3 regions of the Delftia sp. S65 genome follow, and region 1 is predicted to be linked to each of the others. Evidence: predicted binding sites of a transcription regulator. Region 1 holds the regulator's gene; each other region holds the start of a gene.

What was found. Region 1 encodes FNR, which switches genes on or off when oxygen is low (the NO sensors DNR and NnrR bind a similar motif). Its sites were predicted from a motif close to TTGATNNNNATCAA; they were not measured.
Region 2: the regulator FNR is predicted to act here: its motif matches at 3,691-3,704, upstream of IAE24_RS19825 (hemerythrin domain-containing protein).
Region 3: the regulator FNR is predicted to act here: its motif matches at 8,108-8,121, upstream of IAE24_RS11700 (DUF7933 domain-containing protein).

Annotation. Positions count from the first base shown of each region.
Region 1 covers NZ_JACVUR010000012.1:110,931-120,756, forward strand. The annotation lists gene IAE24_RS13115 (sulfite exporter TauE/SafE family protein) at 1-573, opposite strand, end outside; gene hemN (oxygen-independent coproporphyrinogen III oxidase) at 579-1,961, opposite strand; gene fnr (fumarate/nitrate reduction transcriptional regulator Fnr) at 2,124-2,843, shown strand; gene IAE24_RS13130 (hypothetical protein) at 2,925-3,212, opposite strand; gene IAE24_RS13135 (FixH family protein) at 3,392-3,706, opposite strand; gene ccoG (cytochrome c oxidase accessory protein CcoG) at 3,764-5,218, opposite strand; gene ccoP (cytochrome-c oxidase, cbb3-type subunit III) at 5,296-6,213, opposite strand; gene IAE24_RS13150 (cbb3-type cytochrome oxidase subunit 3) at 6,241-6,378, opposite strand; gene ccoO (cytochrome-c oxidase, cbb3-type subunit II) at 6,390-7,022, opposite strand; gene ccoN (cytochrome-c oxidase, cbb3-type subunit I) at 7,042-8,478, opposite strand; gene ccoS (cbb3-type cytochrome oxidase assembly protein CcoS) at 8,542-8,679, opposite strand; gene IAE24_RS13170 (heavy metal translocating P-type ATPase) at 8,843-9,826, opposite strand, start outside.
Region 2 covers NZ_JACVUR010000027.1:34,737-44,562, reverse strand. The annotation lists gene IAE24_RS19855 (molybdopterin-dependent oxidoreductase) at 1-55, shown strand, start outside; gene IAE24_RS19850 (hypothetical protein) at 418-735, shown strand; gene IAE24_RS19845 (HepT-like ribonuclease domain-containing protein) at 769-1,137, opposite strand; gene IAE24_RS19840 (nucleotidyltransferase family protein) at 1,134-1,424, opposite strand; gene IAE24_RS19835 (dienelactone hydrolase family protein) at 1,547-2,239, opposite strand; gene IAE24_RS19830 (MarC family protein) at 2,429-3,076, shown strand; gene IAE24_RS19825 (hemerythrin domain-containing protein) at 3,130-3,630, opposite strand; gene IAE24_RS19820 (hypothetical protein) at 3,890-4,477, opposite strand; gene IAE24_RS19815 (CsbD family protein) at 4,622-4,840, opposite strand; gene IAE24_RS19810 (ABC-type transport auxiliary lipoprotein family protein) at 5,144-5,812, opposite strand; gene IAE24_RS19805 (MlaD family protein) at 5,826-6,788, opposite strand; gene IAE24_RS19800 (ABC transporter ATP-binding protein) at 6,988-7,791, opposite strand; gene IAE24_RS19795 (MlaE family ABC transporter permease) at 7,791-8,921, opposite strand; gene IAE24_RS19790 (GMC family oxidoreductase) at 9,243-9,826, shown strand, end outside.
Region 3 covers NZ_JACVUR010000010.1:131,214-141,039, forward strand. The annotation lists gene folE (GTP cyclohydrolase I) at 1-626, opposite strand, end outside; gene IAE24_RS11670 (endonuclease/exonuclease/phosphatase family protein) at 756-1,529, opposite strand; gene nudB (dihydroneopterin triphosphate diphosphatase) at 1,558-2,034, opposite strand; gene IAE24_RS11680 (curli production assembly/transport component CsgG) at 2,043-2,858, opposite strand; gene aspS (aspartate--tRNA ligase) at 2,937-4,739, opposite strand; gene IAE24_RS11690 (DUF502 domain-containing protein) at 4,781-5,404, opposite strand; gene IAE24_RS11695 (FmdB family zinc ribbon protein) at 5,423-5,734, opposite strand; gene IAE24_RS11700 (DUF7933 domain-containing protein) at 5,959-7,977, opposite strand; gene IAE24_RS11705 (sodium:solute symporter family protein) at 8,155-9,603, opposite strand; gene ubiB (ubiquinone biosynthesis regulatory protein kinase UbiB) at 9,662-9,826, opposite strand, start outside.

The DNA of each region.
Region 1 (9,826 bases):
GGGGCCGGCCACCAGCCACAGGCCGCTGCCCACGCCAAAGGCCGCCATGGCCAGCGCGCCCTGCAGCGGGCCGCCGCTGAGCGCGGCGACCAGCACGGCCGAATACAGCAGTCCGCAAGGCATGAGCGCCCAGGCATAGCCTGCCGCCAGCGTGCCGCCCGGCGCCGACACCCAGGGCTGCACGCGCCGCCAGGCGGCGCGGCCGGCTGACTCCAGCCAGGCGGGCTGGCGGGCCTGCACCATCATGGCCAGGCCCCAGGCCATCACGGCGACATGGGTCAGCATCCAGAACGGCTGCAGCGCCGTGGTCTGGCTGGTGAGCCAGGACAGGCTCTCCATGGCCAGGGCCGAGGCAGCGCCCAGGCTGGCATAACCGGCCAGACGGCCGCCGTGGAACAGCGCCGTGCGCAGCCACAGTCGGCTTTGCAATCCATGCACGGCCACCACCTGCGAGCCGCCGCCCTGCCCCGCCCCGCCCGTGACCACGCCGCAGGGCGCAGCGCACATGGCAAGGCAATGGGGCCCGCCGACGAGCCCCATGATCAAAGCGGTCCAGAGCAGCGACAACAGCATGGGGCCTAGATGATCCTCGAAAACCGCGCCCGGTTCTTGTCCGCCTGCAGATATCGGTCAAACAGCATGGCCACGCCGCGCACGAAGTACCAGCCCATGGGAGTGACCTGGAAGCCCTCGTCGCTGATCTGCACCAGGCCCTTGGCCTGCAGGTCCTCCAGGGCCGCCATCTCGGGCGCGAAGTACTCGCGAAAGCCCAGCAGCCAGGCCTGCTCCATGGGCTCGAACAGCACGGCGCCCTGGCACATGATGGCCATGATGACGGCGCGGCGCACCAGGTCGTCGCGCGACAGCGCCAGGCCCCGCACCACGGGCAGGTGGCTGGCGTCGATGGCGTCGTAGTACTCCTCCAGCGTCTTGGCGTTCTGGCTGTAGCTGGCACCCACCTTGCCGATGGCCGAAACGCCCAGCGCAATCAGGTCGCAGTCGGGCTGGGTGCTGTAGCCCTGGAAGTTGCGGTGCAGCCGGCCCTGGCGCTTGGCCACGGCCAGCGAGTCCTCCGGCAGGGCGAAGTGGTCCATGCCCACATAGACATAGCCACCGTCCATGAACGCGGCGATGGAACGCGACAGCATGGCCAGCTTGTCGGCCCCCTGGGGCAGATCCTCGGCCGCAATGCGCCGCTGCGGCTTGAAGCGCTCGGGCAGGTGGGCATAGGCATAGAGCGCGATGCGGTCGGGCCGCAGCGCGTTGACCTGGGCCAGCGTGCGCTCGAAGGATTCGGGCGTCTGCTTGGGCAGGCCGTAGATCAGGTCCACGTTGATGGAGGCAAAGCCCAGCTGCCGCGCGGCCGCCACCAGCTCGAACACCTGCTCGGCCGGCTGCACGCGGTGCACGGCGATCTGCACCTGCTCGTCGAAGTCCTGCACGCCGAAGCTCAGGCGATTGAAGCCCAGCTCCTTGAGCACGGCCAGGCGCTCGACGCTGACGGTGCGCGGATCGACCTCGATGGAGTACTCGCCACCCGGCTCCAGCTTGAAATGCTCGCGCAACAGGCCCATCAGCGTGCGCAGCTCGTCGTCGGAGAAGAAGGTGGGCGTGCCGCCGCCCAGGTGCAGCTGGCTGACGGTCTGGCCCTTGCCGCAATGGGCCGTGTGCAAGGCCATCTCGCGCGCCAGGTAGTCCAGGTAGACGGCGGCGCGATCGTGGTGGCGCGTCACGATCTTGTTGCAGGCGCAGTAATAGCAAAGCGACTCGCAAAAGGGCACGTGCACATACAGCGACAAAGGCATGGCACGCGCTGCGGTACTCGATTTGCGTTGTTGCAGCGCCAGGATATAGTCCTCTGCACCAAAGGCCTCGACAAAGCGGTCGGCGGTAGGGAACGAGGTGTATCGGGGCCCCGGTACGTCAAAGCGACGCAGCAGCTCTGGGGTGACAGCGGTCATGGGTTTTTTCCTCTAATACCTCGACTGTGCCGCAGCACATCGGTCATGTCCTTGACTCATATCAAGAGTTGTTTGAGGGACTGCTGCGACAATTTGATCCAACTCATCGCAATCCACGAGGTCACCGCCGGCACGCTGTGTGCCGCTGATGTTTATCACTCCATGAACCTTCAGACCATCAAAGCCTCCTGCTCCAACTGCAACCTGCGCGAACTGTGCATGCCCATGGGCCTGGATGCCGAGCAGATGCAGCGCATCGACGACATCGTGGCCACGCGCCGCAAGGTCAAGCGCGGAGGCCTGCTGTTTCGCAACGGCGAGACATTCACCTCGCTGTACGCCATCCGCACCGGCTTCTTCAAGACCTGCGTGGCCACCGAGGACGGACGCGACCAGGTCACAGGCTTTCAGATGGCCGGCGAGATCATCGGCCTGGACGGCATCGTCAACGACCACCACACCTGCGATGCCGTCGCGCTGGAAGACGCCGAAGTCTGCGTCATGCCCTTCGACAAGCTGGAAGACCTGTCGCGCGAGGTCACGGCCCTGCAAAACCATGTGCACAAGGTCATGAGCCGCGAGATCGTGCGCGAGCACGGCGTGATGCTGCTGCTGGGCAGCATGCGCGCCGAAGAGCGCCTGGCCGCCTTCGTGCTCAACCTCGTGCAGCGCCTGCATGCACGGGGCTTTTCCAAGTCCGAACTGGTGCTGCGCATGACGCGCGAGGAAATCGGCAGCTACCTGGGCCTGAAGCTGGAGACGGTGAGCCGCACCTTCTCCAAGTTCGCGGACGACAACATCATCGAGGTGCGCCAGCGCCATCTGCGCATCCTGGACACGGAGGCGCTCAAGCGCATCGTCAACAGCCAGCAGTGCCAGTGAGGCTGCAAGGGCGGCAAGCATTCATCCGCCAATGAACAAGGCCCGCGACAGCGGGCCTTGTTCATTGCGGCGGGCTCTCGCTCAGTCCCGCCCCAGCCCCTGCATGGCCAGGTCCGGGTCGGGCTCGGAGACCACGCCGTCATTGAGATCGCGGGCCGAGCAGCCCAGCATGGTGGTCATCAGGCTGGAGAGCATGGTCACGCCCCAGAAGGCGAAGAAGGCCAGCGTGTAGATGCCCTGGCGCGACCAGCCCAGGTCGCCGAGCCAATGCAGCTCCAGCGGGTCCACAAAGGCAAAAACCAGCATCTCCATCACGGCGGCTGCCAGAAAGGCAGGCCAGGCAATCCACATCCAGCGTTGGGCCAACATCAGCGATCTCCTTGTGCTGTCGAGGGGTCGCCTTCATTGTGCGCCGCGCCAACGCATGGCGCCAAGCCCCGCAGCGCCCTGCACGCCTGTAGGAAACCCTCACCCGTCGCGCATGCCGGAGATGCGATCCGCCATGCAAAAAGGCCGCGACTGCGGCCTCTTGCAGGGGTGCACGGCGATCAGCGGTCCGTGGGGTGATCGTGCGCGGGCGTAGCCGCATGGTTGCGGCCGGTGACGGCGGGCGCCATGCTCTTGGGCACTTCGCGCACGCCATCGGCACGCTCGTTGATCGTGATGCCGTTGCGGTAGTAGTCGGGGTCGATCACGGGATCGGCGCCATTGATGGCGATGATGGCCGTGATCACGGCAGCGACCACCACGGCCGCCGGGCCGGCCACCACCAGCCAGACATGGCCGAACCTCCACCAGGGCTTGCCGGCGTCGGGGTGCGAGGGAGCCTGCGCGGGCGCGGAAACTGCGGGACTGGAAGACATGGGAAACCTCTTTCTTTCAGGCGGCAGGCGCGGACCGTGCCGCGCCTGCCAGGAACATCACCGGGGCACCAGGAAGACGGCCTTTTCGGACGCGCGTCCCGCGCCTGAATGCACGGCATCGATATCGAAGAATACGGTGTGCGAGCCCGGCTCGGCCGAACCGTAGGGAATCTGCAGTCGCGCCGCAATGCCGCGCGTCTCGGCCGGGCCGACCTCGACTTCCTGCTCGGACGCCAGCTCCAGCCCATCGAGGCCATGGGCGCTGATGCGGTAGCGCTGGGCCTGCTCGGTGGCATTCATGATCTGCAGGCGGTAGACATTCTCCAGCTTGCCGCCCGCCACGATGCGCGACAGCGAGGCGCGGTCGCGGATCACGTCCACCTTGACCGACTGGCGCAACGCCAGGCTCACGATCATGGCCACGCTCAAGCCGATCAGCACGGCCGAGTAGATCAGCACGCGCGGACGGAAGATGCGGCGCAACACCTGGGCACGCCGCCACAGGCCGGCCATGGCGTTCTGCGTGGTCAGGCGGATCAGGCCGCGCGGGTACTCCATCTTGTCCATGATGGAATTGCAGGCGTCTATGCACAGGCCGCAGCCAATGCATTCGTATTGCAGGCCGTTGCGGATGTCGATGCCCACGGGGCAGACCTGCACGCACATCTTGCAGTCGATGCAGTCGCCCAGGCCCTGGGCCTTGTAGTCCACCTTCTTGGTGCGCGGTGCACGCGGCTCGCCCCGGCCCGTGTCGTAGCTGACGATCATGGTGTCCCGGTCGAACATGGCGCTCTGAAAGCGCGCATAGGGGCACATGTACTTGCAGACCTGCTCGCGCATGTAGCCCGCGTTGCCATAGGTGGCAAAGCTGTAGAACAGCACCCAGAACATCTGCCAGCTGCCCTGCAGCGCCAGCAGCTCGCCGCCCAGCTCGCGGATGGGCACGAAGTAGCCCACGAAGGTGAAGCCGGTCCACAGCGCAATGGCGATCCACAGCAACTGCTTGAGCGACTTCTTCCAGGCCTTCTCGAAGGTCCAGCCGTTCTTGTCCAGCCGCATGCGCGCGCTGCGGTCGCCTTCGACCTTGCGCTCCACCCACATGAAGATCTCGGTGTAGACCGTCTGCGGGCACGAGAAGCCGCACCACAGGCGCCCGGCCACGGCCGTGAACAGGAACAATGCCAGCGCCGAGATGATCAGCAGGCCCGCCAGGTAGATGAAGTCCTGCGGGTACAGCACCAGCCCGAAGAGATAGAAGCGCCGCGTTCCGAGGTCGAACAGCACCATCTGGCGCTGGCCCCACTCCAGCCAGGGCAGGCCGTAGAAAACCAGTTGGGTAAGAAACACCAGGGCCCATCGCCAGCGTGCGAAGACACCGCTGATGGAGCGCGGGTAGACCTTCTTTTCCGACTCGAACATCGACACCAGCTCGCCCGGATCAGGCGTGGCCGGCGTGATCGGAATGACTTTGCGGGGAGGCTTCCCGGTGTCATCCCCGCTCTCGGGCTTCATGGTGGGTTCCTTTGTTTTTTTGAAATATCTGAAAACTCAAAACGCAAAAAGGCGGCGCCGCAGCGCCGCCCCCGTGCTTACTGACGGACTGCGCCGTCTTTGTGCGACATGCCCCAGACATAGGAAGCAAGCACCGCGATCTGCGCCTCGGTCAGCTTGTCCTTCTGGGCAGGCATCTCGTTGTGCTTGCCGTTGTTGATCATGGCCGTGATGGCGGCCTCGCCCCAGCCGTGCAGCCAGATGTCATCGGTCAGGTTGGGTGCGCCCAGGGCCTGGTTGCCCTTGCCGTCCATGCCGTGGCAGGCAGCGCAGGCCGTGAACTTGGACTTGCCCAGCGAGGCCTTGAGCGAGTCGTGCGGGCTGCCCGACAGGCTCAGCACATAGTGCGAGAGGTTGCGCACATCGTCGGGCGTGCCGACGGCAGCGGCCATGGGCGGCATGATGCCGATGCGGCCGCCCGTGATGGTTTCCCTGATCTTCTCGGGCGTGCCGCCATGCAGCCAGTCGCCATCGGTCAGGTTGGGGAAGCTCTTGCCGCCGCGTGCGTCCGAGCCGTGGCACTGTGCGCAGTTGTTCATGAACAGGCGCTCGCCGATGGCCATGGCCTGGGGGTCCTTGGCCATGTCTTCGGTGCTCATGCTCGTGAACTTGGCGTACAGCGGCTCCAGGTCCGCGCGGGCCTTGGCCATCTCGTTTTCATAGGCGCCCAGCTGCGTCCAGCCCAGCTTGCCCGCGAACGAGCCCAGGCCCGGATAGGCCGCCAGGTAGGCGAAGCCGAACACCGAGGTGATGATGAACAGCCACATCCACCACTTGGGCATGGGGTTGTTCAGCTCGCGCAGGTCCTCGTCCCAGACGTGGCCCGTGGTGTTGTCGGCCGAGGGGACCACCTTCTTGCGTGCGGTGAGATACAGCAGCAGCAGGCAGCCGATGATGCCGCCCAGCGTGATCGCCGTGACATAGATCGACCAGAAGTTGTTTACGAAATCGCTCATGGGAAGTTCTCGTTCTGGTGGAGGGACTCAGTCTTGCTCGAACGGCAGCTGGGCGGCCTCGTCGAAACGGGCCTGGTTGCGGCGGGCGAACGCCCACCACCAGATGCCGATGAAGCAGGCCAGCGAGGCCAGCGTGGCCACGATGCGCATGGTGGTGATGTCCATGTCGCTCTCCTTTACTTGACCGAACGGCCCAGGACCTGCAGGTAGGCGATGACGGCGTCCATTTCCGTCTTGCCCTTGACCTGCTCGGCAGCGCCGCTGATTTCCTCGTCGCTGTAGGGCACGCCCACCTTGCGCAGCGCGCTCATGTGCTGGGCGACCACGGTGTCATCCACCTTGTTCTTTTCCAGCCAGGTGTAGGCAGGCATGTTGGACTCGGGCACCACGTCGCGCGGGTTGTTCAGGTGGATGCGATGCCATTCGTCGCTGTACTTGCCGCCCACGCGGTGCAGGTCGGGACCCGTGCGCTTGGAACCCCACTGGAAGGGGTGGTCATAGACGAACTCGCCAGCCACCGAGTAGTGGCCGTAGCGCATGGTCTCGGCGCGGAAGGGGCGGATCATCTGCGAGTGGCAGTTGTAGCAGCCCTCGCGCAGATAGACGTCGCGGCCCATCAGCTGCAGCGGCGTGTAGGGCTTGAGGCCCGCCACCGCTTCCGTGGTCGACTTCTGGAAGAACAGCGGAACGATTTCCACCATGCCGCCGACGGCGACCACCAGCAGGGTCAGCACGATCAGCAGGAAATTGTTGGTTTCCACCTTCTCGTGGGAAAAGCTCTTGGGAGCGCTATTGTTGTGATCGGACATGAGTAATGCTCCTAGACGCTCAGGCGTGGGCCACGACGGCAGGCACGGCCACCTTCACCGAACGGCCCGAGATCGCGGTCTTCCAGGTGTTCCACAGCATGACCAGCATGCCGCCCAGGTACAGCAGGCCACCGGCCACGCGGATCACGTAGAACGGATAGCTGGCCTTGACGCTTTCGACGAAGGTGTAGGTCAGCGTGCCATCGGGATTGACGGCGCGCCACATCAGGCCCTGCATCACACCGGCGATCCACATCGCGGCGATGTACAGCACGATGCCGATGGTGGCCATCCAGAAGTGCAGTTCGATGGCGCCCACCGAGTGCATCTTGGTCTTGCCGAACAGGCGCGGGATCAGGTAGTACAGCGAGCCCATGGTGATCAGGCCCACCCAGCCCAGGGCGCCCGAGTGAACGTGGCCCACGGTCCAGTCCGTGTAGTGCGACAGCGCGTTGACGGTCTTGATGGACATCATCGGACCTTCGAACGTGGACATGCCGTAGAACGACAGCGACACGATCAGGAAGCGCAGGATGGGGTCGTCGCGCAGCTTGTGCCATGCGCCCGACAGCGTCATCACGCCGTTGATCATGCCGCCCCAGCTGGGAGCCAGCAGGATCAGCGAGAACACCATGCCCACGGACTGCGTCCAGTCGGGCAGCGCGGTGTAGTGCAGGTGGTGGGGACCCGCCCACATGTAGGTGAAGATCAGCGCCCAGAAGTGGACGATGGACAGGCGGTAGCTGTAGACCGGACGGCCAGCCTGCTTGGGGATGAAGTAATACATCATGCCCAGGAAGCCCGCGGTCAGGAAGAAGCCCACGGCGTTATGACCGTACCACCACTGCACCATCGCGTCCTGCACGCCGGCGTAGGCCGAGTAGCTCTTCATCCAGCCGGCCGGAATGGCCGCGCTGTTGACGATGTGCAGCAGTGCCACGGCGATGATGAAGGCGCCGAAGAACCAGTTGGCCACGTAGATGTGACGGACCTTGCGGATGCCGATGGTTCCGAAGAACACGATGGCATACGAGACCCAGGTCACGGCGATCAGCAGGTCGATCGGCCACTCCAGCTCGGCGTACTCCTTGCCCTGGGTGTAGCCCAGCGGCAGGCTGATGGCGGCGGCGACGATGACGATCTGCCAGCCCCAGAAGGTCAGGCTGGCCAGCTTGGGCATGAACAGCCGCGTCTGGCAGGTGCGCTGCACCACGTAGTAGCTGGTTGCGAACAGCGCCGATCCGCCAAAGGCAAAGATCACGGCGTTCGTGTGCAGCGGACGCAGGCGTCCGTAGCTCAGCCATGGAATGCCGAAGTTGAGTTCCGGCCAGGCCAGCTGCGAGGCGATCAACACCCCGACAGCCATGCCTACCACCCCCCAGACGACGGCCATGATAGAGAACTGCCTTACGACGGAATCGTCGTAATAGACAGCGTTTTTATTTGAACTATCCATCGTGCACCCCTTAGATTGCTATCAAAGTGTTACGTTCTTCGCTCCCGGGCGTGTTGACCCACGTCAATCGTCCCGAAGAATGCGCTCACCCTCTTGCTCCACACTCTCGAACTGCCCGCGATACACGGCCCACCACAGGGCCGCAAGGATGGCCAGCACCAGCACCACCGACAGCGGGATCAGCAAATACAAAATATCCATGGTCAGTTCCCCGTGGCGCTGACGCGCCACGCCTTGCCCCCAGAACGGGCGCGATCCAGCTCAGTGACACCGAGCAAGAGCCGCCTCGCGGCGAAGGTGTCGTTCCCCTCCCGCGAAGCGAGAGAGGGGGAAGCGGCGCAGCCGCTCAGGGGGTGTATTTCCATCAGAACCTCCCCACCGTTGCGGTGGAGCCCGTCTTCATCGCGACGGACGCTGCGGGCGCAGCAGGCGTGCCCGTGTGTTTCGTTGCAGCCAGTGGCAGGCTGCGCGCAAGGCGCGCGGCATTCATCACCACCAGCAGCGAACTCAGTGCCATTCCCAGGCCGGCCACCCAGGCAGGCATGAAGCCCGCCAGGGCCAGCGGAATCGACACCGCGTTGTAAGCGGCTGCCCAGGCCATGTTCTGGCGCACCACCTGCAGCGTGCGGCGCGACAACAGGCATGCCTGGAGTACCAGTTCCAGGCTGTCACCCAGAACAACGAAATCTGCGCGCGATTGTGCCAGGGGCACTGCTCTACCAAACGCAAAAGAGACATGCGCTCCAGCTAAAACTGGGCCGTCGTTGAGGCCGTCGCCCACCATGGCCACGTGGTGGCCGCCAGCCTGCGCCTGCTGCAGGCGCTCCAGCTTGTCCTGCGGGCTGCAGCCGCCTTCGGCCTGGGTGATGCCCACGCGCGCCGCCATGGCGCGGGCCGCGTCCTCGCGGTCGCCGGACAGCAGCATCACCTGTACGCCATGCCGGTGCAGCGCCTGCACCACGGCTGCGGCCTCGGGCCGCACGTCCTCGCTGAGGACGAAGCGGGCCAGCGTGTGCCAGCCCTGCGAGGTCTCCTCGGCCAGCAGCACACCCTGCACGGGCTGCTCCCCGGCCAGGCCTGCGTGCAGGGCCGAGCCCAGCCGCAGATGGCGGCGCGCGCCGGCGCGCTGAACCCAGGCGTCCAGGCCCAGGCCGGCCATTTCCTGCATGGTGTCCAGCTTCCAGTCGGTGGCGGCATCGGCGCCGGCCTGCGCAATGGCGCGCGAGGCCGGGTGGATGGACTGGCGCGCCAGCAGCGCCGCCAGTGCCAGCACTTCGTCGGCGTCTTCGCCCGCAGCAGGCTCGAAGGACGACAGGGCCAGGCCATCGCGCGTGAGCGTGCCGGTCTT
Region 2 (9,826 bases), on a different contig from region 1:
GGCGCCCTGGGGGCTGTACCACATGGGGCTGCACGCGCAGCAGCCCCAGGGCTGACCCCAAGGCTGCGCATGGTTCCGTTTCGGCGGGGCTGTGCAGGACCTCCGCAAGGGGGTGCCGGCTCCTTTGCCCGGCCCGCCAACCTGCACAGCCCTGCCACCCGTTGGCGGCGGCAAGCTCAGCATAGCGTTGACCACATTGCAACCCGGCCTGCGGCGCGCATTTGAAGTACCATTTCGCGATCCCCTCGGGGGATACGGGCTTGGCGGCCCGGAACAACGTAGGCGCAGCAGCCGCACGCCTTTTGATGAGGCAGCGGCTTTTCATCTTCCCGGTGCTGCGCCGGGCACGGTTCCGTTTTTGGCGGGGCTGTGCGGGACCTCCGCAAGGGGGTGCCAGTTCATGCCAAAGGAGCCGCCATGTCTGACCTCGATGCACTCAGCGGAGCACACGCCTCCCCGCCTTTCTTCTCTTCCTCGCAAGTGCCGAGGGAAGAGACCAGCCTGTACTACCCCATTTCCGAATACGAGGTCTATCGCCTCAAGGACTGCATGCACCAGATGGGCCTGGTGATCGACCTGTGCTGCATGGCCGGCCCAGACCAACAACTGAGCGACCTGGGCGGGCTGATGAGCTTCCTGACCGCGCAGCAGCGCGCGCTGCGGGTCACGCTGCAGACCGTGCAGGCGCGCAAGGCGACGCCGGGGCCGACATGTGATCCGGACCCCGGGGACTGATCAGGCCAGTTGCGGACACTCGCGCAGCACCGGTCAGCCCGGCCTGGCGCCGTCCGCATCCCGGCGAATGGATGGCCATTGCCTGAGCAATTCAGGCAAGGCCGTCTGCACGGTGTCCCACACCAGATCGAGGTTGATGTCGAAATAGCCATGGGCGATGCGGTTGCGCATGCCGCGCATGTTGCGCCATGGCACTTGCCCGTGTGTCTGGGCAAACTCGGCATAGCCATCCATGACCTTCGTGACAGCCTCGCCGATGATGACGAGGCTCATGATGACGGCCTGCTGGGTGCGCTTGTCCTCCAGGAAATCCTCCTTGGCCAAGCCCTCCACGAAGCCACAGGCATCCGTTGCGGCCTGCTGTATGTGATCGAGGTAATCGGGAAGGCGATGCCCGTTCATATCGGCTGCGCCTCCGCAAGCACCTGGGCACGGAACTTCAGCGGCAGGTCTCCGGGCGTCAGCAGATCAACGCGAAGGCCAAGCAGCGATTCCAGCTCGTCCTGCAGGCCGCCCAGGTCGAACAGCGTCGCGCCCGGCAATGCATCGACCAGCAGGTCGAGGTCGCTGCCGTCCCGGTCGGTGCCATGCAGCACGGAGCCGAAGACGCGCGGGTTCGCAGTGCGGAAACGGCTGGCCATTTCACGCACTGCGCTGCGATTCATGTCGAGCACCACGGACGGTCGCATGGACATCCTTTCCTGTTGAGACTTCTGGAAAGCCTATTGCATCAGGCACCGGGTTTCAAGCAGCACTCCCGGAAATCCCGATGCCTGGATTTTCCATGCCGGGCCACGCCCGGCACGGCAGATCAGGCCAGGTGCTGGTCGAAGAAGGCCAGCGTGCGGTCGCGCGCCTGCAGGGCGCTGGCCTCGTCGTAGGCGCTGCGCTGGTCGCAGTTGAAGCCGTGGTCGGCGTCGTACAGGTGCACCTGCACATGCTTTTGCGCCTGGGCGAAGGCCTGCACGGCGTCCACGGGAATGTGCGTATCGCGCCGGCCGAAGTGGGCGATGACGGGACACAGCGGCTCGCGGCCCATCTCCAGCGGCGTGGTCATGCCGCCGCCGTAGTAGCAGGCCGCAGCCGACAGGCTGGGCAGGTTGCAGGCAGCGCGCCAGGCCCACAGGCCGCCCCAGCAAAAGCCCACGATGCCCACCTTGCCGCCGGGCACCAGCGTAGCGGCATGGTCGATGGCGGCCTCGATCTCGGGCAGCACGCCGGGCTGGGGCAGCGCCTCGGCGGCGGATTTCAGCGCCATGCCCTTGGCACGGTCGGCGTCGCCATAGCCCAGGTCCACACCCGGCTCCACACGCGTGAATAGTGACGGCGCCACGGCCACATAGCCGCGGGCTGCCAGGCGGTCGGCCACGGCGCGGATATGGGCGTTGACGCCGAAGATCTCCTGCAGCACCACGACGGCGCCGCGCGCGGGCACATCGGGCCGCGCCACCCAGGCCGGCGAAGCCGTGCCATCCAACGAAGTCAACTGCACAAAACTGCCCATGTCCGCGTTCCTTTCTGTCTGAGAACCTGTTGTGATTTCCCGGTGGGCGGACGCGCCCCGCAATGCTGTAATGGCGGCGGGCCGGCCCGTGCGGCAATTCTTTCACAGGAGACATTCGATGGAACGAAAAGTCGTGCGTACCGGCAAGCGCCGGGCACAGGTGGGCGGCGGCAACCTACAGGGAATGCGATGGACCTCAAACCGCTGATCACGCTGGTGGCCATCATCAACCCGCTGGCCATCGTCCCCTTCTTCATCCACTACACCGAGGGATTCAGCGCCCAGCAGCGCCAGCAGACCATTCGCACGGCGGCGCTGGCCTCGTTCTGCGTGATCGCGGCCTGCGCCATCATCGGGCTGCAGGTGCTGGACTTCTTCAACATCTCGCTGCAGAGCTTTCAGGTGGGCGGTGGCCTGCTGCTGCTGATCAGCGCCATGAACATGCTCAACGCCCGCCCGGCCGAGGAACGGCCCAACGCGCCCACGCTGGTCGCTGGCGCGGAAAAGGCTGCCATGGGCAACAGCATTGCCGTGGTGCCGCTGACGATTCCGCTGCTGACGGGGCCGGCCTCCATGTCCACCGTGGTGATCTACGCCGACCAGGCACGCACCATCTGGCAGCACCTGGCCCTGGTGGGCTATGGCGTGGTGGTGGCGCTGGTGGTGATGGTCTGCTTTTCGCTGGCCGACCCGATCGCCCGCGTGCTGGGCAAGACCGGCATCAACGTGATGACGCGGCTCATGGGCCTGATCCTCGCGGCCCTGGCCGTGGAGGTGATGGCAGGCGGGCTGGTGAAGATCTTCCCCATCCTGGCCTCGCCCGCGATCGTGCCCTGAGCGGGCTGGCTGACTGGTGGCCTTACTGCCGGTTCAGATCGGTTCAGGCCGGATCAGGCCGGCACGGTCCGCGCGCGGTCGGCGCTGCCGTCGCAGGCACCGCCGCAGCCCGTGATGGGCTGCTCGGGCAAGGCCTCAGGGTGCGCCAGGGAGCCCGTGGCGGGATCGAAGCCCGCACTGCGCAGATGCAGGGCCAGCGCCGCATCCATGGTCTGCGCATGGTGCACGAACCAGGCCGCCAGCTCGCCCGCCATGCTGCGGATCACGGCCAGATCACCGGCCGCCGCCTTGGCCGCCCCCTCGCGCATCACCTGCAGCACCACCTTGTGCTGCAGGCTGTGGCAGTTGGTGCTGGTGAAGCGCGTGGACTGCATCCAGCGGTCTTCCTGGTCGAAATGCACCTGCGTATGCGCGATCAGCTCATCCCAGCGCGCGCACAGCTGCGCATCATCGGCCGCCTCCACCTCAGCCAGCAGCAGGACGAACTCCTGATGCACCTCGTCCATGGCCGGCAACTCCAATGCCAGCGCTCCGCTCCATTCCAGCACGGCCATATGCTTCTCCTGCCTTCATCGTGAAAGCCTGCAGCTTAGGAACAGCACCGCCTAACCCGTTTGACCCACATCAGCCAACCCGAAAACAGCAAAGCCCCGCGAACGGGGCTTGGTCAAGGCGGATAAAACTGGCGCGCCCCAACATCAGGGACGCCAAGCAAGAGCCGCCTCGCGGCGAGGGCGTCGTCCCCCTCCCTCGCGTAGCGAGTAGAGAGGCGCCGTGCAACGGGGGAAGCGGCGTCAGCCGCTCAGGGGGAGCTTACTGTCCAAACTTCCGCTTGGCATCAGCCACGCAGGTGTCCTTGGCAGCGCCGCTCATGGTGTCGCAACGGGCCTTGGCAGCCTTGTAGTCGGCTTCGCGGGTTTCCTCGGCAGCGTCCTTGCGGGTTTCGGCCACGTTGGCAGCCTTGGCTGCGGAGTTGGAAGCGGGCTCGGCCTGGGCCTTGTTCACCTTGGCGGCTTCCACGGCGTGCACGTGGGCGGCCTTGGCATCCTTCACGCAGACATCCTTGGCGTCGCCCTTGAGGTCGTCACACTTTTCCTTGGCGATGTCGTAGTCCGCATCAGCCTTGGCCTTGAGTGCCTTTTCGCTGTTCTTGGGCGAAGGATTGCGGCGCGATTCCAGTTCGGCCTTGGCCACGTTTTCCTGGCCCTTGGCCTGCTTCTCGCAGACGTCCTTGGCGTTGTCCTTGAGCGGCTTGCACTGTTCCTTGGCAGCCTTGTAATCGGCCTCGATCTGGTTCTTGGCGGCCGTGTGCTCCGCATTGGTCATGGCCATGGCGCCGGAGGCCATCAGGCCCAGGGCGACAGCGGAAAGCATGTGGCGAAAGCGTTGCGGTGTTTGCATGATGGAACTCCTTGTATTTGTACTGAACCGGCCCTTGGTGCCTGCGGCGGCGGGCCATTGGTGCGTGCCCTCAGGCACGCTGGCTGTCGAGGAGCGGATGGCGGCGCCGGCCAGGGCGTCCAGCCCATCCGCAGTCCACCCTCGTCAGTCTTCGAAGCGGAAGTCGGGGTTGCGCTTTTGCCAGTCGGTCAGCTGCTTTTCGGCAGCGTCGCGGGCCAGGCCCTGGCGCTCCTGCAGCTTGCCCAGGAATTGCTCGCGCTTGCCGGCGATCACATCCAGATCGTCATCGGTGAGCTTGCCCCATTGCTCACGGATCTTGCCGGTGAATTGCTTCCAGTTGCCCTTGATGCGGTCTTCATTCATGGCTTGGTCCTTTCAGTGATGTTGAAGTAGCGCTGTGCAATCAGGCCTTGTTTTTTCAAAGCCGCGATCTGCATCAGCGACGGTTCCACTGTAAAAAACCTGGGGGCTGCGCGTCGTAGTCTGGACCTAGTGTTGACGGTCGTCCCAGGGGCAGCCGAGACGGTGGGATCGGGACTACAGCCCCTGACGGACGCGCGGGAAGCGCTGGGTCAGGCAAAGACAAAAACAGCCGGAAGGTGCAGTGCACCAACCGGCTGTTTTTGAACGGAAAAAAGAGAAGAGGCGTGGGTGGCCCGAAGCCGCTCAGTGCCCCTGCTGCCCCAGCCACGCATCGATCTGCGCAATGGCCGTATCAGTGGCCTTGGCCAGGGCCTGGGCGCCGCCTGCGGCATCGCCCGAAGCGGCAGGACTGCGCACCTCGAACAGCTTCTGACCCAGCAGGCGGTCCACGGCACCGCTTTGCTCGACCAGGGTGGCGCGCAGGCGCACCACGCCGGCACTGGAGCCGGGCGCGTCGAAGACCTGGCTGAACTCTTCGATGTCCACGCGCAGCAGCGTGGGCACGGCGCCCTGCAGGCGCGGCTGGGCCACGCTTTCGCTGCTGGCAAGCACGGGGCGCTGCACGCCCAGCTGGCTGCGCAGGCGCTGCTGCAGCAGCAGTGCAGGAGGCTGGCTCCAGCGTGCCAGCTGGTAGGGGCGCAGTTCCTGACCATTGGCATAGGCCAGGCGGTAGAACATGGCCGTGCTGCCGTCGGACAGGGCGGGCGCCTCCACATCGGCCAGCGCCAGCGGCGTGCGTGCCTGCGGGGCGGCGGATGTGGCGGACTGCGCAGGCGCGGACAGCGGCGCCAGGCCGAAGTCATAGCGCGCGGGCTGGGCGGGGGGCTGCGGCAGGGCCGAGCAGCCGGCCAGCAGGATCAGGGCGGCGGCCAGTCCAGCGCTGGCCACGGCGGTCTTGCGAGATAGGGGCATGCGGGTTCCTCGGTCAGGGCTGGGTGGCTGCAGACGGGGCGACGAAGCCGGGCTCGCCCGGCCCCGGGCGGGCCTGGCCCGGCCCGTAGATCACGGCCTGCGGGTTGTCGCTGAAGCGGCTGGCCGCCGTGCCCATCTGGCGCGCGGCGCGCGAGACATCATCGGCCGCGCGGTTGGCGTGCGGCACCGTGCTGCGGCCCAGCGAATCGGCCATGCGGGTCAGTGCGCGCGTGCTCTGGGCGATCTGCTCCAGCGGTCCGTCCTGCGCGTTCACGCGGCGCACGGTTTGCTGCAGTTCGGAGGCCACGGCAGAGGCGCCGTTGCTGGCCTTCTCCAGCGACTGCAGGGTGTTGTGGGCGTCGGCGGCGAGCTGCGGCACCTGAGTGGACAGCGTGCGATCCAGGTTCTGCGTGAGCTGCTGTACGCCTGCGGCAGCGGCCGCAATGTTCTCCAGCGCCTGGCTCACGCGCTTTTGGTTGTCGGTGTCCAGCATGTCGCTGAGGCGGCGCGAGATCTCATCGGCGCGCTCCAGTAGCACCTGCCCCTGGTCGGCCAGCATGCTCAGCGGCGACGAGCGCAGCGGCAGGCGCGGCAGCCCGCTGGGGCCCGGGGGCAGTTGGGGCTGAGGCTGGTCCGCATCATCGAGCTGCACATGGGCCAGGCCCGTGACGCCCTGGTAGCCCAGCACGGCGAACGTGGTGGGCGTGATGGGCGTGTTCACGCCGATGGCAATGCGGATCAGCACATTGCCATTGGTCTGCGGATCGAACCCGATCCGCGTGACCTTGCCCACCGCCACGCCCTTGTAGCGCACGGCAGCCTGGGCCTGCAGCCCGCTGATGCCGTCCTTGGTGGACAGCTCGTACTCGTTGTACTGCCGCGTATCACGCGTCAGCCAGATCGCCAGCCCCGCCAGCAGGGCCGCCACGACCAGCACGAAAATGCCGGCCGCCATGGCATGTGATTTGTTTTCCATATCAATGGTCCATAACGTTAGCCCAGCAAACAAGGCATGGGGCCGCGGCCCCCAGTCAATCCACAACTCAGGGCGAGGCCTTCAAAACCGGCGTGTCCGAAGGCAAGGGACACCGAGCAAGGGCCGCCCCGCAGTGAGGGTGTCATCCCCCCCCGCAAAGCGAGAGGGGGGAAGGCGCGAAGCGACTCAGGGGGGCTTCTCATACCGTGCTCATCGCGCGCCTGCCGCGCTCCCCCTGGAAGAAATGCTCGATGAACGGATGCTTGAACTCGGCCACCTCGCGCGGCGGGCCGCTGACCAGCACCTTCTTCTCGGCCAGCACGGCCACGCGCGAGGACAGGGCGAACAGCGTGTCCAGGTCGTGCGTGACCATGATGACAGTCAGGCCCAGCTCGGCACGCAGCTCGCGCAGCAGTTCGCAGAATTCGTCGGAGCTGGTGGGGTCCAGGCCGGCCGTGGGCTCGTCCAGCAGCAGCAGGGGCGGGTCCATGATCAGCGCCCGCGCCAGCGCCACGCGCTTGATCATGCCGCCCGAAAGATCGGCCGGCATGCGCGAGGCATGCTCGGGCTTGAGGCCCACCATCTGCAGCTTGACCAGGGCCGCGTCGCGCACCAGTTCGTCGGGCAGCGTGCCCTGCTCGCGCAGCGCGAAGGCCACGTTGTCCAGCACGCTGAAGGCCGAGTACAGCGCCCCGTGCTGGAACAGCATGCCCACGCGGCTGGCGGCGCCCTCGCGGCCCATTTCGCTGGCCGGGCGGCCCAGCACTTCGACACGCCCCTTGGTGGGCTCCAGCAGCCCCAGCATCTGGCGCAGCAGCACGGTCTTGCCCGTGCCCGAGCCGCCGACGATGGACAGCATCTCGCCGCGCTGCACATCCAGGTCCAGGTCCTGGTGCACGGCAAAGGCGTTCTCGCCTTCGCCGAACACGCTCCACAGCCCGGCGATGCGCACGATGGGCTCGTCGGCTGCGGGCGTGGAGGAGGTTTCGGTGTCCATGGCCATCAGATTCCGACATCTTTGAAAAGGATTGCGAAGATCGCATCCACCACGATCACCATGGTGATGGCCGTCACCACCGAGGCCGTCGTGCCCTTGCCCAGGCTCTGCGTATTGGGCTCCACGCGCAGGCCCCAGTGGCAGCCAATGAGGGCGATGAGGGCGCCGAAGACCACGGATTTGCCCATGGCGATCCAGAGGTTGCCGATCTTCACGGCGGCAGGCAGCGCCTCGGCAAAGTAGGCGCCCGTGACGCCCATGGTGAGGTCGGCCGCGAGCATGCCGCCGGCCAGCGCGGCCAGCGTGGTCCATAGCGAGACCAGGGGCATGGCGATGGCCAGCGCCAGCGCGCGCGGCAGCACCAGGCGAAAGCCGTGCGGTATGCCCATGACCTGCATGGCATCCAATTCCTCGGTGACGCGCATCACGCCGATCTGGGCGGTGATGGCCGAGCCCGTGCGGCCGGCCACCAAAATGGCCGCCAGCAGCGGACCCAGCTCGCGGATCAGCGAGATGCCCAGGATGTTGACGATGAAGGATTCAGCCCCGAACTGGCGCAGCTGCAGCGCCATCAGGTAGGCCAGCACCACGCCGATCAGAAAGCCCACCAGGGCCGTGATGGGCAGGGCCGTGGCGCCCATGGAGTAAAGATGGCCTGAGATGTCGCGCCAGGGGCCCCGGTGCGGGGCACGCGCAAAGCGCAACAGGTCGATCAGCAACTGGCCGATGAGCCGCGTCATCTGCGCGAAATGGCCGCAGGCGTTGATCACCAGGCAGCCCAGGCTGTCGATGCGCTCCAGCAGGTTCGGGCGCGGGGGCGGCGGCGCAGGCTCCTTGGAGAAACGGCCCACGCGTTCGAGCATGGCACGCTGCGCATCGCTGGCCGCAAGACGCGCGGGCAGGCGACGGCCCCAGTGGTTCCACAGCAGCTGCGCGCCCACGTGGTCCAGCCAGTCCAGCCCTTCCAGGTTCCATCCCAGGTCATCGCCCTTGGCATCGGCCAACTGCGCACGCAGCCTGCGCCATTGCGCCCGCCGGCCCAGCTCGGCCGCGCCCCAGGAGCCGGTCAGCAACGCCCACTGGCCGTCGTTGTCGCGGCGCAGGCTGCATTGGGGGGGATTGTTGAGGGCAGACAAGTGCGGAAAGTCCTTGGGGGTTGCGAAGGCGGGGCGCGCAGGCAGGGCCGGGCGGCATTGCAGCCAAGACCGCAGGATAACCGAGCGGCACGGGCCGCAGATTGCCTGGCGGCGCCGTGCGCACGACAGCTTTGCCCTACGCGTGCAATTTTTATCAAAAAAACAGCGCGACAGCCATGGCTGCTGCATGCGATGCTGCAAAAAAAGGAGTCCAGCGCGCTTTCCCTCTCGACAGTGCGCATGCCGTCCGCACAATGGGCCGAAGCACCAACCCCGGCTCCCAAGGACGTTCCGGCCCGCAGCGGACGCCCGCCCATCTCCATGAGCAACACCACCTTCGACTACATCGTCATCGGCGCCGGTACGGCGGGCGCCCTCCTGGCCAACAGGCTTTCGCGCGATGGCCGCAGCCGCGTGCTGCTGATCGAGGCGGGCGCCAAGGACGACTACCACTGGATCCACATCCCCGTGGGCTACCTGTACTGCATCGGCAATCCGCGCACCGACTGGCTCTACCAGACCGAGCCCGACGCAGGGCTCAACGGCCGCAGCCTGCGCTATCCGCGCGGCAAGACGCTGGGCGGCTGCTCCAGCATCAACGGCATGATCTACATGCGTGGCCAGGCCCGCGACTACGACGGCTGGGCCGAGCTGACCGGGGACGACGCCTGGCGCTGGGACCAAGTGCTGCCGGCCTTCCGCCAGCATGAAAGCCATTGGCGGCTTGATGCCGGCGGCAACGCCGATGCAGGCTTTCGTGCCCTGCACGGCGGCACGGGCACAGGCGGCAGCGCCGAATGGCGCGTGGAGCGGCAGCGCCTGCGCTGGGACATCCTGGACGCCTTTGCCGAAGCCGCCCAGCAGGCCGGCATTCCGGCCACCGAGGACTTCAACGGCGGCAGCAA
Region 3 (9,826 bases), on a different contig from region 1:
ATCTCGCGCACGCCGCGCCAGGACATGCAGAAGTGCGAAGCCTCCATGACCACGGCCAGGCCGTCAGGGCGGGTCTTGTCGAGGATCAGGTCAGCCAGCTGGATGATGGCCTCTTCCTGGATCTGGGGGCGGCCCATGATCCAGTCCACCAGCCGCGCGTACTTGGACAGGCCGATGACATTGGTGTTCTTGTTGGGCAGCACGCCGATCCAGATCTTGCCGATCACCGGGCACAGATGGTGGCTGCAGGCGCTGCGCACCGTGATCGGGCCGACGATCATCAGCTCGTTGAGGTGCTCGGCGTTGGGGAACTCGGTGATGGCGGGCTGCGCCACATAGCGGCCGCGGAACACCTCGTTGACATACATCTTGGCCACGCGGCGCGCCGTGGCGCGCGTGTTGTGGTCGTGCGTGGTGTCGATGACCATGCTGTCGAGCACGCCCTGCATCTTGTCCTGGACTTCGTCGAGCAACTGCTCGAGTTCACCGGGCTCGATGAATTCGGAGATGTTGTCGTTCGCATGAAAGCGCTTTTGCGCCTGCTTCAACCGTTCGCGGATCTTGACCGAGACGGGGGTGCCCTCGGCCTGGCTGTCTTGTTTCATGTCGACGAGTTCTCTGAACATGGCTGGCATGGTAACAGCGAAACCCGCGGCATGGCACGCAAGGGATTTTCCACCCAAACGCAGGTTCTGCCCGCGCTGAAAGCTATCATTTCAATAGCAAAAGAATGGCTTGTGTGACAGAACCCGGGGCTAGAGGCGGAATTCGGCAATCAGCGGCAGATGGTCGGACATGCGCCACCAGATGCGTCCCTTGGGCACATGCAGGCCCAGCGGGGTGAGGCCGCGCACGTAGACGTGGTCCAGCTGGGCCAGCGGCAGGCGCGAGGGATAGGTGGGCACGCTGGGCAATTCGTCGTATTCGTACAGGCCGAAACCGCCGAGCATGCGCTTGATCTGGCCACCCCAGTCGTTGAAGTCGCCAGCCACCACCACGGGCGCGCCGGGCGGCACCTCGCGCTCGATGAAGCGCTTGAGCTGGGAGACCTGGCGCACGCGGCTGCCGGGGATCAGGCCCAGGTGCACCACGATGGTGTGCACACGCCGGTTCTGCACCTCCACCTCCACATGCAGAAGGCCCCGCTGCTCGAAGCGGTGGTCGGAGATGTCTTCGTGCTGGTGGCCCACCACGGGCCAGCGGGTGAGCAGCGCGTTGCCATGCTCGCCGTGGCGAGTGTAGGCATTGGTGCGGTAGACGGCCTCGTAGCCCAGGGGAGCCAGGTACTCCGCCTGCGACACCTGGGGCCAGCGCTCGAAGTACGCGGCCTCCTTGTGGTTCATCTTGCGCACTTCCTGCAGGCAGACGATGTCGGCATCGAGCTGCTCCACAGCGTGTCCCAGGTTGTGGATTTCCAGGCGGCGCACGGGACCCATGCCTTGCACGCCCTTGTGGATGTTGTAGGTCGCGACGCGCAGTATGGACGGGCCGGGGTCCACCTCGTGGGAGGATTTCACGTTGTCAGTCATAGGCGGTCAGGAACACAGGGAATCGGGATCAGTCCAGCTCCAGTGAAGCGAATCGCGGCAGCATCAGGATGGCTTCCGCATTGGACGGGGAGTAGCAGCGCTCGGCAGCGCCATGCCAATGATGCCAAGCAGATGCGGTATGTTCCCTCGGATTCAAGAACACAGGGGTGTAGGACGGAATCCGCAGGCCGAAAACCCTCTCGCGGTTGTGCCATACACCGGGCGCATAGCGGTGCTGCCAGGCCGGGTAGATGGTGTAGATGTTCTCCAGCGCCCAGTCCTGCAGCAGGCAGCCGGGCGCCTCGGGATCGATGCCGGTTTCTTCCCGCACCTCGCGCACTGCGGTCTCGCGCCAGGACTCGCCTTCATGGTCCTTGCTGCCCGTCACCGACTGCCAGAACTCCCCGCCCTCAGGCGCCGGTGCCGTGCGGCGCATCAGCAGCACCTGCCCGTCATCGCGGTAGATGACGACCAGCACCGATTCAGGGATCTTGTAGCCTGGCATGGCAGGCATCAGCCCTTGCCCTGGACCGCTTTGGTCGCCACGGGCGGTGGCAGCTCCTTGGCCTGCAGCGCGCGCACCTGATGCACGAGCTGGTTGTGCGCATCCAGAAAGGCGGCGGCGATGACCTTGCCCTCGTTGGTATTGCTCCAGCCCGCGCCCGCCGCGCCCAGGCGGCCCAGCACCATGCCGCCCACGCCCAGATCGGTGGTGCGGGCGGCGCCCGTGGCAGCGGCCACCTGCTCGGTGGTTTCGTTGTCCGACAGCAGCAGCGCGGTCTGCGCCTCCTTGAACTTGACCTGCTCGACCATGCCGGCCAGCCCCGCGATGTCCCGCAGCACCGGAATCATGGCAACCACGCCGGCCAGGCCCCGGCCCGCGTCCTGCTCGCTGAAGGTCAGGCTGGGCGTCAGCGTGTATTGCGCCTCATAGCCACGGCCCTTGCGCACCGTGGAGCTCTCGCGCAGCACGCCGGCGTTCTTCAGGTCCTGCTCCTGCACCGTGCCGCGCAGGCCCGCGCCCCGGTCCACCACACGGAAGCACCCGCTTTGCTGGGCCAGCAGCTTGATCAGCGGCACGGGCGAGGCGGGCAGTTGGTAGCCCGACCCCATGACGTAGCCGTTGGGATTCTCGGCCAGGGCCAGCGTGGCCACGGGCGCATCGCAGCGCACGAGTTCGCGCGAGCCATTGTTCGCGCCCAGGGGCCCGGCGGAGCCGGTGATCTCCGAGCCGCCCTGCCCCAGCTCGGTCTTCTTTTCCCCGCAGCCGGACAGGCTCAGCCCTGCCAGCACAGCCAGCGCCACCGATGCAATGCCTTGAAAACGCATGAAAGCTCTCCGCAAAAAGAAAAACGGCAGAAGCTGTGCCAGCTTCTGCCGTCCGTATCAAGCCGCCAGGCCCGGTCCTCAGCCCTGGGTGGCCGCCAGCGGGTTGCGCAGGCGGATGTGCAGCTCGCGCAGCTGCTTTTCGTCCACGGGCGAAGGTGCCTGCGTCAGCAGGTCCTGGGCGCGCTGGGTCTTGGGGAAGGCGATCACGTCACGGATGGAGTCGGCACCCGTCATCAGCGTGATCAGGCGGTCCAGGCCGAAGGCCAGGCCACCGTGCGGGGGCGCGCCGTACTGCAGCGCGTCCAGCAGGTAGCCGAACTTGGCGCGAGCGTCTTCGGGCGAGATCTTGAGCGCGTCAAACACCTTGCTCTGCACGTCGGCGCGGTGGATACGCACCGAACCACCGCCCAGCTCCCAGCCGTTCAGGACCATGTCGTAGGCCTTGGCCAGGCAGTTGGCCGGGTCGGTGACCATGAGCTCCTCGTGGCCGTCCTTGGGCGAGGTGAAGGGATGGTGCACGGCCGCCCAGCGGTCGTTTTCCTCGTCGTGCTCGAACATGGGGAAGTCCACCACCCACAGCGGCGCCCAGCGGTTCTCGAACAGGCCGTTGGCCTTGCCGAATTCGCTGTGACCCACCTTCAGGCGCAGCGCGCCGATGGAGTCGTTGACGATCTTTTCCTTGTCGGCGCCGAAGAAGATGAGGTCGCCGTCCTGTGCGCCCGTGCGCTTGAGGATCTCGGCAATGGCCGCGTCATGCAGGTTCTTGACGATGGGAGACTGCAGGCCATCGCGGCCCTTGGCCACTTCGTTGACCTTGATCCAGGCCAGGCCCTTGGCGCCGTAGATCTTGACGAATTCGGTGTACTGGTCGATCTCGCCGCGCGAGATCTGCGAGCCGCCGGGCACGCGCAGCGCGACCACGCGGCCGCCCTTGGTCGTGGCGGGGGTGGAGAACACCTTGAAGTCCACGTCCTTCATGACTTCGGTCAGTTCGGTGAACTCGAGCTTGACGCGCAGGTCAGGCTTGTCCGAGCCGAAGCGGAAGGCCGCATCCTGGTACGTCATCATCGGGAACTCGCCCAGATCCACGTCCAGCTGGGTCTTGAAGACCTCGGTGATCATGCGCTGGAAGATGGCGCGGATTTCCTCTTCGTCCAGGAACGAGGTCTCGCAGTCGATCTGCGTGAACTCGGGCTGGCGGTCGGCGCGCAGGTCTTCGTCGCGGAAGCACTTGGTGATCTGGTAGTAGCGGTCGTAGCCGGCCACCATCAGCATCTGCTTGTACAGCTGGGGCGACTGCGGCAGGGCGAAGAACTCGCCATCGTGCACGCGGCTGGGCACCAGGTAGTCGCGCGCGCCTTCGGGCGTGCTCTTGCCCAGCATGGGCGTTTCGATGTCGATGAAGCCTTCCTTGTCCAGGAAGTTGCGCACCTGGATGGCCGTGCGGTAGCGCAGCATCATGTTGCGCTGCATGTAGGGGCGGCGCAGGTCCAGCACGCGGTTGGTCAGGCGCACGGTCTCGGACAGGTTCTCGTCGTCCAGCTGGAACGGGGGCGTAACCGAGGCGTTGAGCACGTTCAGCTCGTGGCACAGCACTTCGATCTGGCCGCTCTTGAGCTTGTCGTTGGTCGTGCCTTCGGGACGTGCGCGCACCAGGCCCTTGACCTGCACGCAGAACTCGTTGCGCAGGCCTTCGGCGGTCTTGAACATCTCGGCACGGTCGGGGTCGCAGACCACCTGCACATAGCCTTCGCGGTCGCGCAGGTCGATGAAGATCACGCCGCCATGGTCGCGGCGACGGTTCACCCAGCCGCACAGGGTAACGGTTTCGCCCATCAGGGCTTCGGTCACTAGACCGCAGTAATGGGAGCGCATGGCCATGATGAAAAGCTTCCTGCGCCCGGGACGGGCGCGACAGTTTGTTATTTGGATTCCGCGGGCAGTGTGAGATCCGGAGGAGTCACCACGCCCATCGAAACAATGTACTTGAGCGCGGCATCCACGCTCATTTCCAGCTCGATGCAATCGCTCTTGCGAACGATGACGAAATAGCCGCCCGTCGGGTTCGGCGTTGTCGGCACGAAGACGCTCAGGTATTCGTCACGCAGATAGGCGGCGACCTCTCCGCTGGGCGAGCCGGTGACGAAGGCCACGGTCCAGACGCCTTCGCGCGGCCACTGCACCAGCACGGCGGTGCGAAACGCATTGCCACTGTCCGAGAAGACGGTGTCGGACACCTGCTTGACGCTGGAATAGATGGAGCGCACCACGGGAATGCGGCTGACCACCGCATCGCCCCAGGAGACAAGCTTGCGGCCGATGAAGTTGCTGGCCGCAGCGCCAACCACCAGCAGGATCAGCAGCGTGAGCACCACGCCGAAGCCGGGAATGTGGAAACCCAGCAGCCGGTCCGGATGCCAGGCCTCGGGCAGGATGGCCAGCGTCTGGTCCAGCGTGCCGATGATCCAGTTGAGCACGCCCAGCGTGATCACCAGAGGAACAATCACCAGCAGGCCGGCGAACAGCCATTTGCGCAGAGCGGACATGAGAAATGCAAGCCTTGATTAATGGCCCGTGGAGGGTGCGGGAGCAGATGCGGGGGCCGCAGCAGGCGCAGTTGCCGCAGGTGCGGCAGATGTATCCGAGGCCTGGGTGTCTGCCGCTGGAGCCGGCGTGGCGGCGCTCTTGCTGCCGCTGTTCTTGAAGTCGGTCGCGTACCAGCCCGAGCCCTTGAGCTGGAAGCCGGCAGCCGTCAGCTGCTTGGAAAAGGCCTCGGCACCACAGGCCGGGCAGGTCGTCAGCGGAGCATCCGAGATTTTCCGCAGCACGTCCTTGGCATGACCGCAGGAGCCACACTTGTATGCATAAATAGGCATGGCGCTAATGCTTATACGAGAGAAGATGCAAAACTTTCGATTATAGGCATCCGCCCGATACTGCGGCTGCCTTGCCCCCAAAGGCCCAGGCCGGAGAGCCGCAAGCCGCATGCATCAGTCGGTACCTGATGGCCCCGAAATGCAAAATGCCAGTCGCGGGGACTGGCATTCCATCAGGGCGGTGCCGGCAAGCCCCGCTGCCGGGGCGCCTGCCGCGTCCATGTTCAGCGCCGTGCCCGGCGCCGCTGCATCCCCATACCGGCTAGCATGACGGCAAGGCCCATCAGCACCAGGGCAGGCACCCCGGTGGCGGGGACCGGCTCCGGCGTCAATGCGGCAGCAACCACCAACTCCTGGTCACGCGAATTGTTGGCCGGCTCCGGGTCCGTGGTTCCACTGACCGCCGTCACCGTGGCTGTCAGGCTGCCCTGCGTGGTGGGCGTGAAGCTCACCGTGCAGGAAATGCTGGCACCCGAGGCCAGCGGCGCGCCAGTCGGCACCGCAGGCGTGCATGAGGTGCTGGCACCTGCCGGCAGCCCTGCGATGGAGCAATTGGCAAAGGCCGCCGCATTGGGGCCGGCATTCGTGCAGACGAACGATCCCTTCACGGGAACACCCACGTTGGCGGTGGCCGGCAGCGTGACGCTGGAGGCCTGCATGTCGGCCCGCTCCACGGGGTTGAAGGGGTGGGCCTTGGTGTTGTTGGCCGGCACCGGATCCACCGTGCTGCTGCTCGCCGTCACCAAGGCCGCGATGGTGCCCGTTGTGGTGGGCGTGAACTGCACTGTGCAGGCGATGCTGCCGCCCGATGCCAATGGCGAGGCCGTGGGGACGCTGGGCGTGCAGGACGTGGTCGCCCCGGCTGGCAGGCCGGAGATCACGCACGAAGCCGCCGTCGCCGCACTGGGGCCGGCATTGGTGCAGCTGAAGCTGCCGGACACCGGCACGCCCACCGTCATGGTCGTGGGAAGCGTGATGGAGGTGGCCTGCATGTCGGCCGCTGGCGCAACCGCCAGCACAGCCAGTGTGGCCGGCTGGTTCAGGCCAATAAGACTGAGGTTGGAAGGACCGTTGGTGAAGCTGCCTGTCGCGGTCGGACGCACGTCGAGGCTCACCTCGCAGAAGGCGGCGCCCTGGGCCAGGTCTCCGTTGGACACGGTCACGGTGCTGCCGCCTGCTGCAGCCTGCACGGTCGTGCCGGGGCAGGTGGTGCTGGCATTGCCCTCGACGACCAGTCCTGCAGGCAGGTTGTCGGTAAACGACCAGCCTCGCTTGCGCAGCAGATCGGTCGTATTGGTGATGGTCATGGTCAGCCGGGAGACCTGGCCGAGGTGGATGCTGGCAGGCGAGAAGGCCTTGTCCAGCTGCGGCGTGACATCGATGATCTGCGCGTTGTCGATCGACGAATCGTTGCCCATGGAGCTGGTCTGGTCGTTGTGCAGAACAAACCCGACAGAGGCTCCGCTGAAGAGCAGGGCTCCGGGAGAGGTCACTGTCTGGGCCCTGGCCGTTTGTATGATCCCAATACCGATAGGCATCGTATTGAACGACACACCATCCACGCATGGATCGACAGCGTTCATGGAGATGGGCAGTTCCGCATTAGCGTCATTGACAAGAGAAAAACGCAGCAACGGAGCGACGAATCCTGACGAGCAGAAGTTCGCCACCACATCGGCACGGGCCGTGAGGAATCTGCTGCCGGAACTTTGCGGAATATTGGCCTTGGTGCGAAAGGCAATTGCGCCAGCAGGAAAGGTCCCATTCGCTGTAAGCATCGCCATGACGTGATTTTTGACCGCATCCGCCGCACTCTGGCCCTGATAGCGCCCTGCGACCTCCGCCATCTGCTGCAGGGCGTTCCAATTGCCTTGGGAACCGCAGGCCGCACTCATCGTCGCCGAAGTTGGATCCTGGTTGAAGGACGTGACTATGCCATTGCACTGGTTGGCGCTCATCCGGTACAGGGGGTCGGCGGTATACATCTGCCCCGCAGGGTCCGCGCCCTGGTAGACCAGCAGATCCCGCCCCTCCGTGGTGATGGGGGGTGTCTGCGGGTTTTCGAAGTCCTCGCTCCAGACAATGACCGGAGCGACCGGAATCCTCGGCGCAGCCATTGCCACCTGGCCGCACAGGGCTGGCACAAGCAAGGCGCCTCCAAGCCAACTCCATCGGAACCGGACGCCAGCGACAGGCCGCAGCTTCAGCCGGCGAGCCCTCGCAATCAGTTTGAGTGTTTTCATGACGGTGCTTCCTCCCAAGCGTTTGCTATTCGGAGGTCCGCCGTACTGTCACGACCTGTGCTTCACACCACCCAAGTCAGCATTCCGGGACCTCCACAATCCCAGCCGCCGACTATATAGTTAATAACTATTGATGATTGTCATCAATTGTTTTCTCAAATAACGAGGCAGCGGCGCTTACCTTTCGGGGCTGAATTCAAGAATGTCTGCGCTGCGATTGGCCAGCCACTGCGGTGCCAGTGACCCGCCCACCATCCCCGTCACAGCCGCCAGCAGGCCCGCCAATTGCTGCGGAAATGCCTCGTGCAAAGCCGGCGTGGCCATGAAGACCACCCACACGCCAATGCCCAGTGCCACGGCGCAAATGGCGCCCTGCGTGGTGGCGCGCTTCCAGTACAGCCCGAAGACCAGCGGCACGAAGGCGCCGACCAGCGGCACCTGGTAGGCGCTGGAGACCAGCTCATAGATGGGCGTTCCTTCCATCTTGATCGAGTAGGCCAGCACGCAGATGCTGAAGACGAGCACGCTGATGCGCATGGCCAGCAGCATTTCCCGGTCGCTGGCCTGGGTGCGGAACTGGCGCCAGATGTTCTCGGTGAAGGTCACACTGGGCGCCAGCAGCGTGGCCGAGGCACAGGACTTGATGGCCGACAGCAGCGCGCCGAAGAACAGCACCTGCATGACGAAGGGCATCTTGTCCATGACCAGGGTGGGCAGCACCTTCTGCGGGTCCTGCTTGAGCAGTTCCGCAGCCTCCTGCGGCATGATGATCAGCGCGCTGGCCACGAGGAACATGGGTACGAAGGCGAAGCAGATATAGGCCGAGCCACCGATGACGGTGCCGCGCGTGGCGGCCTTCTCGCTGTGGGCCGACATCACGCGCTGGAACACGTCCTGCTGGGGAATGGAGCCCAGCATCATGGTGATGGCCGCGCCAAAGAAGAAGAGGATTTCATGCCAGCTGGGCTCGGGCCAGAACTGGAACAGATCGCGGCTCACGGCCAGGTCGATGACCTTGCCGGCACCGCCAGCCATGTCGCTGGCAAACCAGGCCAGCACCACCAGGCCGACGACCAGGATGATCATCTGCAGGAAGTCCGTCACCGCCACCGACCACATGCCGCCGAACAGCGTATAGGCCAGGATGGACACCACGCCGATGGCCATGCCCACGGGAATGCTGACCGTGCCGCCCGACAGCAGGTTGAACACCAGGCCCAGGGCCGTGACCTGGGCCGAGACCCAGCCCAGGTAGCTGAGCATGATGATCAGCGAGCAGACGATCTCGATGGACCGGCCATAGCGATGGCGGTAGTAGTCGCTGATGGTCAGCAGCGTCATGCGGTACAGCTTGCCCGCGAAGAACAGGCCCACCAGGATCAGGCACATGCCAGCGCCGAACGGGTCTTCGACCACGCCGCGCAGGCCGCCCTCGATGAACTTGGCGGGCACGCCGAGCACGATCTCCGAGCCGAACCACGTGGCAAACGTGGTGGTGATGATCATGTACATGGGCAGATGGCGCCCGGCAATTGCGAAGTCGGCCGTGTTCTTGACCCGCCTGGCCGCCCACAGGCCGATGGCGATGGTCACGAACAGGTAGGCGATCACCATAGAGAGCAGCACGCTGGCACTCCTGTTTCAAAGTGGGAAAAGGGAGAGGTCCGGAAACCCGTCAGTGTTCTCAGTACCAGCGCAGCCGCACCACCAGTTGCAGCAGGATCAGCGCGATGACAAAGCCGATGCCGGCGCTGACGATGGCCTGCAACAGGCGGTTGGTGAGCTTTTGCTGCTGCAGCAGCTCCTTGAGCAGTTCGTCGTGCTCGCCGGAGTTGCGCGTGAGCCGGCG